Regions from separate parts of the Streptomyces sp. NPDC047869 genome, predicted to be linked through region 2. Evidence: riboswitches for the same ligand, from Rfam matches in the RefSeq annotation. Region 2 holds a riboswitch; the other holds the start of a gene.

What was found. A riboswitch is a leader RNA that binds a small molecule or an ion and turns the genes downstream of it on or off. The one in region 2 is predicted to bind S-adenosylmethionine.
Region 1: another riboswitch for S-adenosylmethionine. It lies ahead of AB0924_RS23670 (hypothetical protein); the one in region 2 lies ahead of thrC (threonine synthase).

What each region holds. Positions count from the first base shown of each region.
Region 1 covers NZ_JBEYRK010000019.1:3,351-8,734, forward strand. The annotation lists gene AB0924_RS23660 (ISAs1 family transposase) at 1-864, shown strand, start outside; gene AB0924_RS23665 (hypothetical protein) at 964-1,167, shown strand; gene AB0924_RS23670 (hypothetical protein) at 1,338-2,324, opposite strand; SAM riboswitch class IV at 2,459-2,568, opposite strand; gene AB0924_RS23675 (DUF3293 domain-containing protein) at 2,764-3,276, shown strand; gene AB0924_RS23680 (hypothetical protein) at 3,377-3,535, shown strand; gene AB0924_RS23685 (helix-turn-helix domain-containing protein) at 3,754-4,080, shown strand; gene AB0924_RS23690 (methyltransferase domain-containing protein) at 4,245-5,072, opposite strand; gene AB0924_RS23695 (hypothetical protein) at 5,192-5,384, opposite strand, start outside.
Region 2 covers NZ_JBEYRK010000031.1:42,994-48,377, forward strand. The annotation lists gene AB0924_RS30510 (cold-shock protein) at 218-421, opposite strand; gene AB0924_RS30515 (MoaD/ThiS family protein) at 869-1,144, opposite strand; gene thrC (threonine synthase) at 1,141-2,424, opposite strand; SAM riboswitch class I at 2,442-2,584, opposite strand; gene AB0924_RS30525 (glucosyl-3-phosphoglycerate synthase) at 2,746-3,717, shown strand; gene AB0924_RS30530 (trehalose-6-phosphate synthase) at 3,825-5,243, shown strand; gene otsB (trehalose-phosphatase) at 5,262-5,384, opposite strand, start outside.

The DNA.
Region 1 (5,384 bases), on a different contig from region 2:
GGGCCGCTCGATGCCGGCCGGGTCGCCGACCTGCGTCCTTACCTGGATCTGGTGCCTGATCCGCGCGCGCGGCGGGGCCGCTGGTACTCGCTGACCGCCGTCCTGCTCATCTGCGCCTGCGCGGCCGTTTGGGGAGCCAGGAGCCTCGACGAGCTCGCCGAATGGGCGGAACGTGCCCCGGACACACTCCTGACGGCTGTCGGCGTCCGCCGTCACCCACTTCGCTGGCGGCGTGCTCCCTCGCGGACCACGATCGGGCGGGTCCTGGGGGCCGTTGACGGTGACGCCCTGGACCGGGAGGTGGGCGCTTACCTCGCCGACCTTCATGACGCCTCCGCGCGAGCCGTGTCCGGACAGCGGCGCGTGATCGCCGTCGACGGCAAGGCCCTCAGGGGCTCCGCCCGTCTCACCGCCGCCCGCCGGCACCTCTGCGCGGTCACCCATCACCGGGCCGTGACCCTCGCCCAGGCGGAGGTCGGCGCGAAGACGAACGAGACCGCGCACTTCCAGCCCCTGTTGGAGCCACTGGACCTGGACGGAGCCCTCGTCACCTTCGACGCACTGCACTCGGTCCAGGCGAACGTCGCCTGGCTGGTCGAGACCAAGAAGGCCCACTACATCTCGGTGATCAAGGCTAATCAGCCGACCGCACACCGCCAGCTCGCCGCCCTGCCGTGGCGGGACATCGCCGTCCAGCACACCACGGCCTCCACCGGCCACGACCGCCGCGAGTCCCGCTCGATCAAGACCTGCGGCACCGCGGACGAGCTCGGCGGGATCGCCTTCCCCTACGCCTGCCTGGCCATCCGTGTCCACCGTCGCCGCAGGCAGAGCGTCCGACGCGAGAGTCGCGAGACCGTCTAGGCCGTCACCAGCCTCGACGCTCACCAGACCACCCCCGCCGACCTGGCCACCGCGATCCGCGGCCACTGGACGATAGAGGCCCTGCACCATGTGAGAGACGTGACCTTCGCGGAGGACGCCTCCACCGTCCATACCGGGACCGCACCCCGCGCCATGGCGACCCTCCGCAACCTCGCCATCGGCCTGCCCAAGCTCCTCGGAGCCGACAACATCGCCAAGACCACCCGCGCAATCCGCGACCAACCCGAACGAGCACTCCCACTCCTGGGCATCACCAACAACCGCGACGTCTGCAGAACTTGATCGAGCCCTGGTACGGGTAAGGAGGCGGTGTTGGCGGTCCGGAGGTAGGTCTGTCGTTCACTTGCCCTACTCTTCGTCTTCGATGTGGTGTGCGCCCGGCCCGGCGACGCGGTTGCTGTTGCCCACGACAACAGGGCACAGGGCACAGCAGCTTGGGGCCTTTCAGTCGGTCACAGCTCGGTCAGAGGCACGTGGCAGTGTGTCCAGTGGATGCTCCAGTCGCTGTCGAGCGGGGTGTAGCCGGCCTCTCGCACTCGTTCCGTCGCCTGTGCCAGGTGGCTCCGCAGTTCTTCGAGACTGCCGCTGCCCAGCTCCTTGCGGTCAGCGTCCAGCTCCAGCTGGAGGTACATGACGTGGTCCTCTCCCCGGTGCTCGGCACTGAACTCGACGGTGTAGTAGCCGTTGCTGCCCTGGCTGTAGATGGACACATAGTGCTGCGTGATCTCGTCCGGATCGAAGCCGTACTCTTCGAACACTTCAAGGGTTTCGTACGGCGGGTCCGTGACGTCGCACGAGCTGCACCACCACTGGATCTGCCATGGACCGTTCGGGGCCCACCCCTCCGTTTCCAGCCTTGCCTGGGCGAGTTCGGTGAGGGTGGTGAGCGTTTCGAACCAGTCTCCGTCGGTGTCCGAGGTGATGTCGCCGCCCAGGTGATAGGCCGACTCCTTCCCCGTGCCGTCGGCGAAGTCGTCCACGACCGTCAGAACGCAGCCGGTGTCCTCCTGGTACTCCACCTTCGCGTACCGCCGCTTGTCCGCGTCTCCCCGGTGGATGCCGGGCATGCCGGCACCCGTCCGGGCCTCTGTTCCGTCGGCCTCCTCGCCTTCCGCAGACACCGGGTCCGGGTTCCGGGGCCCGACGGGTGCGTGCCGGTGAGGATTGAGGCAGACCGACTCCAACCGGGCCTTTCCGATACGGCTGCTGATCAGCGATCCGGGAACATGCTCCCCCTGGCTGACAGCACGTGCCTGAAGGGGTCGGTCCTCGCTGCGGTAGAAGGCGACGTCGAATCCGCTGTCGAGCCACTGGCCGAAGATCTCGTCAGTTCCTGGCAGGCCGGAGCTGCTCACCTCGGCCGTGCAGAACAGTGCCCGGGCGGTGTCGAGGGCGATGGTCACCAGGCCCGCGCGGTCCGGCTCTGCGACTGCGGACATGGCGGGTTCGGGTGCCGGCTCAGGCTTCTGGGTCTGCCGCCCCGTCGGCAATTCGGGGATCGCGTCGGAAACGGGCACGGGCGGTCAACCTTCCGGAGTCGATGGACCCCGGTAGTGCCCGTCCGCACCCCGGTGATCTGCGGTTTCCCAACGCACCGTGCGCTGGGCTGGTCGTCACCCGGGGCATCCGCGGCGAGCGGGATGTCGTTCAGCAAGCCGGGGCTTGACCCTGGAACTCGTGACCGGGCGCGAAGGTAACACCCGTCCGGATCTTGCACAATGTGATCCACAACGCTTTACCCCTTGACCGGTGGTGTGGCATCGTTCCGCTCGGTCACGACGCCGATCGCGCCGAGGACCGGCTCCCACGGCCTTGTGGGAGCGAGCACCGATCTCCCTGCTGGTGGGTAAGGGGGTCCTTCGTCCACAGGAGGGCCTCATGCAGGTCACTGACGCTGCGACCACACCCCCGAACTGGGATCTCTACCGGCGGACGGTCGTCGATATCCGATTCCCGGACCGGACGGTACGGGTCGCACCGCGTCCGCGGGGCACGGCCGAGGGCCCTTTCCCCGACCTCTCCGGACCTGCCGGAACCGCCGCCCTCCACGTCGTCACGGCGTGCGACCCCCACGGCCGTCCCGCCCTCGCCGCGGACAACGCCCGCGCTCAGGCCCTGCTCCTCGACGAGCTCGACCGGCGAGGGCTCGCGTGGTGGCCCGCAGCGGGAGGTGATGCGCACGGCACACACATCGAGCAGAGCGTCGCCATCGCCGGCTTGAGCGACTCGGCGGCACGTGAACTGGGACGGTGCCTCCGCCAGGACGCGGTCTTCGCCTGGACCCCCGGTGCCTGGCATCTGCTGTCCTGCGACGGCGGCGTGACGGACGTCCAGGGATGGAGGGCGTTCACCAACAGGGGTCGGAGCTTCGTCACTTGGCCCACCGCCTGACGGACCCGCGACCGGACGCCGAAACAACAGCACCAGGAACAGGAAAACGATGGGCATGTACCCCATGCGCACCCCAGACCGTTGCCCCCGATGCGCCAGGGTGCTCTCCGGACCGCCCGCCGAGCGGGTCAAGGCCGACGGTTTCCCCGCGGAGGTGACCTACGAAACCGACCCCGTGTGCGGTGCGCGCTGGCATGTGTGGGACAAGACCTCCCTGCTGCGCCACTTGGCCCGCCCCCACGTGGACGGCACAAGCTGACGTCACGATGCTGGAGCCGTACGCCCGCACCGACGTCGACGCGGTCGCCCAGCGTGCCCCTGCCGCCCGCAGCCAGGACCAAACCTCGGCCCGGCGTTCCGGCGGGTGTCTGTCGTATGGAATAGCGGGTCTCAACGTCCCTGCTGGCGCAACCTGCAGGGCGGATAGCGTCCGGTCACACACGAGAAGGCCCGCCGCATCGAATGATCGGACAACCTGTGAGTACTGCTGGCTTCGGAGGGGGGACACAGCGCTCCGGCGATCCCTCCCGGATCGGCCTGCAGGGCACCAACGAGGGCCTGGACGCCGCTCGTGCCCGCGGCGCCCGACTCGGGCGCCCGTCGGCGATGACGGAGGAGCAGGTACGTCACGCCCGCGACCTGCTCGCCCGCCCAGAGAACACCGTTACCTCGATCGCGAAGCTGCTCGGCCTCTCCAGGAACACGATCTACAACTACGTGCCAGAGCTGAACGGCGGTCGCCTCGCACTGGCTGAGGCGACGAGCACGCCGGAGCTGCCCCAACCCACCCGGTCCGAGGACTGATCACCGCCGTTTGCGGCTGGTGACAGCGTTCTTACCGGCACGACGGCCGTGGGTTCAGCGTGACTGAGGTGCTTTCACTGGGAACCCACGGCGTCTTTGGCAGGCAGGCATGGAAGTGCGGTGGGTCCGTTGCCGCTGAATCGGCAGGTCCTTCACCACTGGGCTCACTCGGCGCGCTGTCCGACGCGGAGGACGCTCAGGTAACGGCGTGATGCTCGGTCACCCATCCGCGCGCGGATGTGCTCGGCGATTGCGTCGAGCAGGGGCTCACGGACGTCGCGGTCGAGCCTCCGGTACAGCGACAACGAACGAAGGTGATCGGCAAAGCCGTCCCCGTTGAACCACTGAACGGTTGGATACCAGCGCACGATCGTTGGGCCGAACAAGTCTCCGGGGTCGTCGACCAGGCCCCAGCCCTCGTCGGTGGTGCGCACGTCGTCCTCCAGGGGAGGATGACCCCAGCCGGGGTTCCCAGGGCAGAACCGCTCGTGGAGATCGGCGGTCTCGGCGTACACCTCCGGCTCTCCCGGTCGGCGGACAACGACGTTGCCGAGCAGTGCCATCCAGCCTGCGGGATGGAGCACGTCGTGCGCTCGCTGCCAGCCGATCGAGGGGTCGACCCAGTGCCACGACGACGCAGCCACGAGGACATCGAAGCGTCGACCGCGGTCGTCCCACTCCTCAAACATCGACGTCTCGACTTCGACTTTGCCGAAGGTAGCGATCCGCTGGCGAGCGAGTGCGGCCATGTCCGCGCCCGGCTCGATGGCCGTTACTGAGCACCCGAGCGCTGCCAGCGAGCGCGTCGCCTGGCCGGTACCGCAGCCCAACTCCAGCACCGACGACCTTTCGTCCATGCCGGTGACGGTGACAAGGTCCGCGAACAGCTCGTCAGGGTATCCCGGCCGGACCCGGTCGTAGAGCTCGGGGACTTCGTTGAACACTCGGCCGAGGTCCTGCCGATTCGGGCGCATCTGCGGATCATCAGTCACGAGCGCACAAGCTATGAGGCTCGTCCACGGGACACCACTGGTTTAACGGGAGCTCCTCGACAGCAGCCGTGCCGGTCTCTTCTGTCTGTTCCGCCAGCACCGTTCGGCCGGGGATCACTTCACGGGCAGCTGTCAAGACCACCCGCTCTGCCTTTCGGCCGCACCTCGGCGGTCTGCTCGATCTGGTCATCGAGCAGGTTTTGGGCGATGGCCGCGTAGCGGCTCGCGGCGCTGTGGGACAGGTTGAAGACCAGGGCGAGATGCAGTGGGTCGGCGCCGGCGGTCAGTGCCTCGTGCAGTACCCGGTCGCCG
Region 2 (5,384 bases):
TTCCTTCCCCCACTTGGCCTGCGGGCCTCACCGACCCGGTCCTCGTTGTCACTCTCACCTTCAGAGTGCTAACGCAATGATTAGCACTCGGCATGCCCGAGTGCAAGCGCCTCCCGGGGTACGGGCGGCCCCGTCAGCCGCCCGCGAACACAGGGGCCCGGGCACGGCGAAGGGCCCGCACCCTGTGCGAGGTGCGGGCCCTTCGTGCAAGAAACGTTCAGGCGCTGAGGCGAACCATGTCGGCCTGCGGGCCCTTCTGGCCCTGCGAGATCTCGAACTCCACCCGCTGGCCCTCTTCCAGGGTGCGGTAGCCGTCCATCTGAATGGCGCTGTAGTGGACGAATACGTCCGCACCACCGTCGACCGCGATGAAGCCGTACCCCTTCTCCGCGTTGAACCACTTGACGGTGCCCTGAGCCATGCCTAACTCCCCTATTACTGGCCCTTGCACAGATCCACACTTCGCGGACCCGGGTCAGACCTCACCCCCCATTGGCCGGGGGCGTGCGCCGGAACGCGTCGACCGCCGCTGAATGTATCTGCCCAACTGCCGTCTGCAACAGGTCAATCGGACGAGAAATATGGACGCGAACGGTCCGGAATGTAGCGTGAATTCGCCCGAATTCAGGGCAAGTCGGGCTCCATAAAATACACAAAAGCCGCAGAAAGCACCCACAGTTTGGCTACTTCTTGTCGGGTGCATCGCGGTGAATCCAGGGCCCCTGACCCATGGTCCGGGAGCGGGTTCCCCAACTCTACCGCGCTCAATCACACAGAATGGCCCCCTCCGTTTCTCGCGCGGGGGAGGCCATTCAACGAACAATCGGTAACCGGCGTTACCGAAGGTAATGATCGGTCATTCTGTCAGTCAGCCGCCGGCGACCGCCGGAATGATGGAGACACCGGCGCCGTCCGGGGTCGCGGTCTGCAGACCCTGCTCGAATCGGACATCGTCGTCGTTGACGTACACGTTGACGAAGCGGCGCAGCTTGCCCTGGTCGTCCAGCACCCGCGCGGCGATCCCGGTGTGGTTCTTCTCCAGGTTCTCGATGACCTCGGCGAGGTTCGCGCCGTCGGCGGCGACCTCGGCCTTCCCGCCGGTGTAGGTGCGCAGGATGGTGGGGATGCGAACGGTCACGCTCATGCGAGGCCAGCCTCTCGGAAGGAGTCCAGGTTCGGGCGGATGGTGGCGGTGAGGCCGGTGCCGGCCACCGCGTCGAGGGTCTTGAGGCCGTCGCCGGTGTTGAGGACGACCGTGGTCTTCGCCGGGTCCAGCACGCCCGCCTTGAGCAGCTTGCGGGTGACGCCGACGGTCACTCCGCCCGCCGTCTCCGCGAAGATGCCCTCGGTCCGGGCCAGCAGCTTGATCGCGTCCACGACCTCCTCGTCCGTCACGTCCTCCACCGCTCCGCCGGTGCGGCGCGCGATGTCCAGGACGTACGGCCCGTCGGCCGGGTTGCCGATGGCGAGGGACTTGGCGATGGTGTTCGGCTTCTGCGGCCGTACGACGTCGTGGCCCGCCTTGTACGCGGTCGACACCGGCGAGCAGCCCTCGGCCTGGGCACCGAAGATCTTGTACGGCCGGTCCTCGACCAGGCCGAGTTCGATCAGCTCCCGCAGACCCTTGTCGATCTTCGTGAGCTGGGAGCCGGAGGCGATCGGGACCACGATCTGGTCGGGCAGCCGCCAGCCGAGCTGCTCGCAGATCTCGTACGCCAGCGTCTTGGAGCCCTCGGCGTAGTACGGGCGCAGGTTGACGTTGACGAAGCCCCAGCCCTCGCCGGCCGGGTCGCCGATCAGCTCGGAGCAGAAACGGTTCACGTCGTCGTAGTTGCCCTCGATGCCGACGAGTTCGCCACCGTAGATCGCGGCCATGACGACCTTGCCCTGCTCCAGGTCGTGCGGGATGAACACGCAGGAGCGCAGGCCGGCCCGGGCGGCGGCGGCGCCGACGGCACCGGCGAGGTTGCCGGTGGAGGAGCAGGACAGGGTGGTGAAGCCGAAGGCGCGCGCGGCCTCCAGGGCCTGGGCGACGACGCGGTCCTTGAAGGAGTGCGTCGGGTTGCCGGAGTCGTCCTTCACGTACAGCCCGCCGGTGACGCCCAGCTCGTGGGCCAGGTTGTCGGCCTTGACGAGCTTGGTCCAGCCGGGGTTGAGGTTCGGCTTCCGGGCCACGTCGGCGGGGACGGGCAGCAGGGGCGCGTAGCGCCAGATGTTCGCGGGACCCGCCTCGATGCGCCGGCGCAGCTCTTCGGTGTCGTAGGCGGAGAAGTCGTAGGCGATCTCCAGCGGGCCGAAACACTCCTCGCACGCGAAGACCGGTCCGAGGGGTACCCGGTGTCCGCATTCGCGACAGCTCAGGGCAGCGGCGGGGCCGAGATCGACGGCGGGATTGCTGGTGCTTGCAACTGTCTGCACAGCCATGGAGGCGAGGCCCTTTCTCCTCATCTTCCTCACGACGCATCTCGCCGTGAGACGGATTTGGCACCTTCCCTGGCCGGGAGCCTCGCGCGAAAACGAGTGCGGCTCAGGGGGGTTGCCGGGGCTTCATCGGGCCGTGTCCCTCTGCCCCTCTGGATGAGCGGTATTCGGTTGTGAACGCCGGGCGACCCCCGACATGCGATGGTCATCGGCGTTGTTCAAGACTGTAACCGACGGCCGGGACAGTTGAGATAGTCGTCCGAACCGCGAGATGCATCACCCTCCCCCAACAGGTGTGATCACGACAGTGAGGAGCCGCAGACCGTGCTGGAAGAAGTCGAGCGCTGGCTGGCCACCCGCTCCTGGTCCGTGGCCGACCGCCCGCTGCACGGAGTCCTGGCCGCCAAGCAGCGCACCGGGCAGTCCGTCTCCGTCGTCCTGCCCGCGCTCAACGAGGAGGAGACGGTCGGCAACATCGTCGCCGTCATCCGTCACGACCTCATGCGGCAGGCTCCGCTGGTCGACGAGATCGTCGTCGTCGACTCCGGCTCCACCGACCGCACCTCGGAGGTCGCCGCCGCGGCCGGCGCCCGGGTGGTGCACCGCGACAGCGTCCTGCCGCGCATACCGGCCGTCCCCGGCAAGGGCGAGGTGCTGTGGCGCTCGCTGCTGGCGACGAGCGGGGACATCGTCTGCTTCATCGACGCCGACCTGAGGGAGTTCTCCTCCGACTTCGTCCTCGGCATCGTCGGCCCGCTGCTCACCGAGCCGGACGTCGACCTGGTCAAGGCGATGTACGACCGCCCGCTCACCGTGCCCGACGGGCGCGCCTCCGGCACGGCCGCCGCCGGACAGGGCGGCCGGGTCACCGAGCTGATGGCCCGCCCGCTGCTGAACATGCACTGGCCGCAGCTCGCCGGCTTCGTGCAGCCGCTGGGCGGGGAGTACGCGGCCCGCCGCTCGCTGCTGGAGCAGCTCCCGTTCCCGGTGGGCTACGGCGTGGAGCTGGGCATGCTGGTGGACGCGCTGCACCTGGTGGGCCTGGACGCGCTGGCCCAGGTGGACGTGGGGGTGCGCAGGCACCGGCACCAGGACGGGCAGGCACTCGGCCGGATGGCCGCGGCGATCTACCGCACCGCCCAGCTCCGGTTGGCCCGCGGCCACCTCGTACGGCCGTCGCTCACCCAGTTCGAACGGGGCGAGGACGGGTTCGAGCCGCGCACCTACTCGGTGGACACCGAGGAGCGGCCGCCGATGGTGCAGATCGCGGAGTACGCGCACCGCAAGGTGGCCTGAGCGGCCCGGCGCGCGGTGCGGTGGACGCGGAAGAACGGCCGTATACAGTCCCCTTCCGGGGCGGAGCGTACGTTTGAGCGTTTCCGGGCCGGGCTAGGTTGAGAATCATGGCTTCCACGCAGGGTGCTGAGGTGCTGGTCGCGTCCAACCGCGGCCCGGTTTCGTACGAGGTGCTCGAGGACGGCTCGCTGAGCGCCAGACGGGGCGGGGGCGGGCTGGTCTCGGGGCTGTCGGCCATCGGGCCGGACCACAACGCGGTGTGGGTCTGCGCCGCGCTCGGCGACGGCGACCGGGAGGCGGTACGGCGGGCGGGCGGAGGTCTGCTGCCGGCCGAGGACACCGGCGAGCAGCGGGTGCGGATGCTCGACATCGACGCGACCGTGTTCGCCGACGCCTACAACGGCATCGCCAACTCGGTGCTCTGGTTCGTCCACCACATGCTGTACCAGACCCCGCTGGAGCCGGTCCTCGACGCGGAGTTCCGCCGCCAGTGGGCCTCGTACCAGGCGTACAACCGGGCGTTCGCCGAGGCGCTGGCGCAGGAGGCGGCCGAGGGTGCCGCGGTGCTCATCCAGGACTACCACCTGGCCCTCGCCCCGCGGATGCTCCGGCAGCTCCGTCCCGACCTGCGCATCGGCCACTTCTCGCACACCCCGTGGGCCCCGCCGGACTACTTCCGGCTGCTGCCCGACGACATCGCCGCCGAGCTGCTGACCGGCATCCTCGGCGCGGACCGGGCGGCGTTCCTGACCAGGCGCTGGGCGGACGCGTTCACGGACTGCTGCCACGCGGTGCTCGGCCCCGGCATCCCGTCCGGGACCCGGATCGGGGTGCACGGGCTCGGCGCGGACGCGGACTTCCTGCGCGAGCGGGCGCACCGGCCGGACGTGGACGAGCGGATGACGGCCCTGCGCGCGGAGATCGGCGAGGGGCGCCGGACCATCGTCCGGGTGGACCGCACCGAGCTGTCCAAGAACATCGTGCGCGGACTGCTGGCGTACCGGCAGCTCCTGGAGGGCCACCCGGAGTGGCGCGAGCGGGTGGTGCACATCGCGTTCGCCTACCCCTCGCGGCAGGACCTCGCGGTCTACCGCGACTACACGGCCGAGGTGCAACGGGTCGCGGACGAGATCAACTCCCGTTACGGGACGCCCGGCTGGACGCCGGTGGTGCTGCATGTGAAGGACGACTTCGCCCGCTCGCTGGCCGCCTACCGGCTCGCGGACGTGGCCCTGGTCAACCCGATCCGGGACGGCATGAACCTGGTCGCCAAGGAGGTGCCGGTCGTCTCCGACGAGGGGTGCGCGCTGGTGCTGTCGCGCGAGGCCGGGGCGTACGAGGAGCTGGGCGAGGACGCGATCGTGGTCAACCCGTACGACGTCGTGGGGACGGCGGACGCGCTGCACACCGCGCTGGGCCTGCCCCAGGGCGAGCGGGCGGAGCGGTCCAAGCGACTGGCCGCCGCCGCCATCGCGCTGCCGCCGGCGCAGTGGTTCCTGGACCAGCTCGGCGCGCTGACCGGCTGAGGGTCCGGCGGGGCCGGGTCAGCCGAGCCTGGCCGCCAGGGCGCGCAGGAGCGCGACGACCCCCTCCGGGCCGTCGACCACCAGGTCCGCCCGTTCGGCCAGTTCCGTGACCTCGGTGCTGCCGCTGCAGACCAGCAGGCC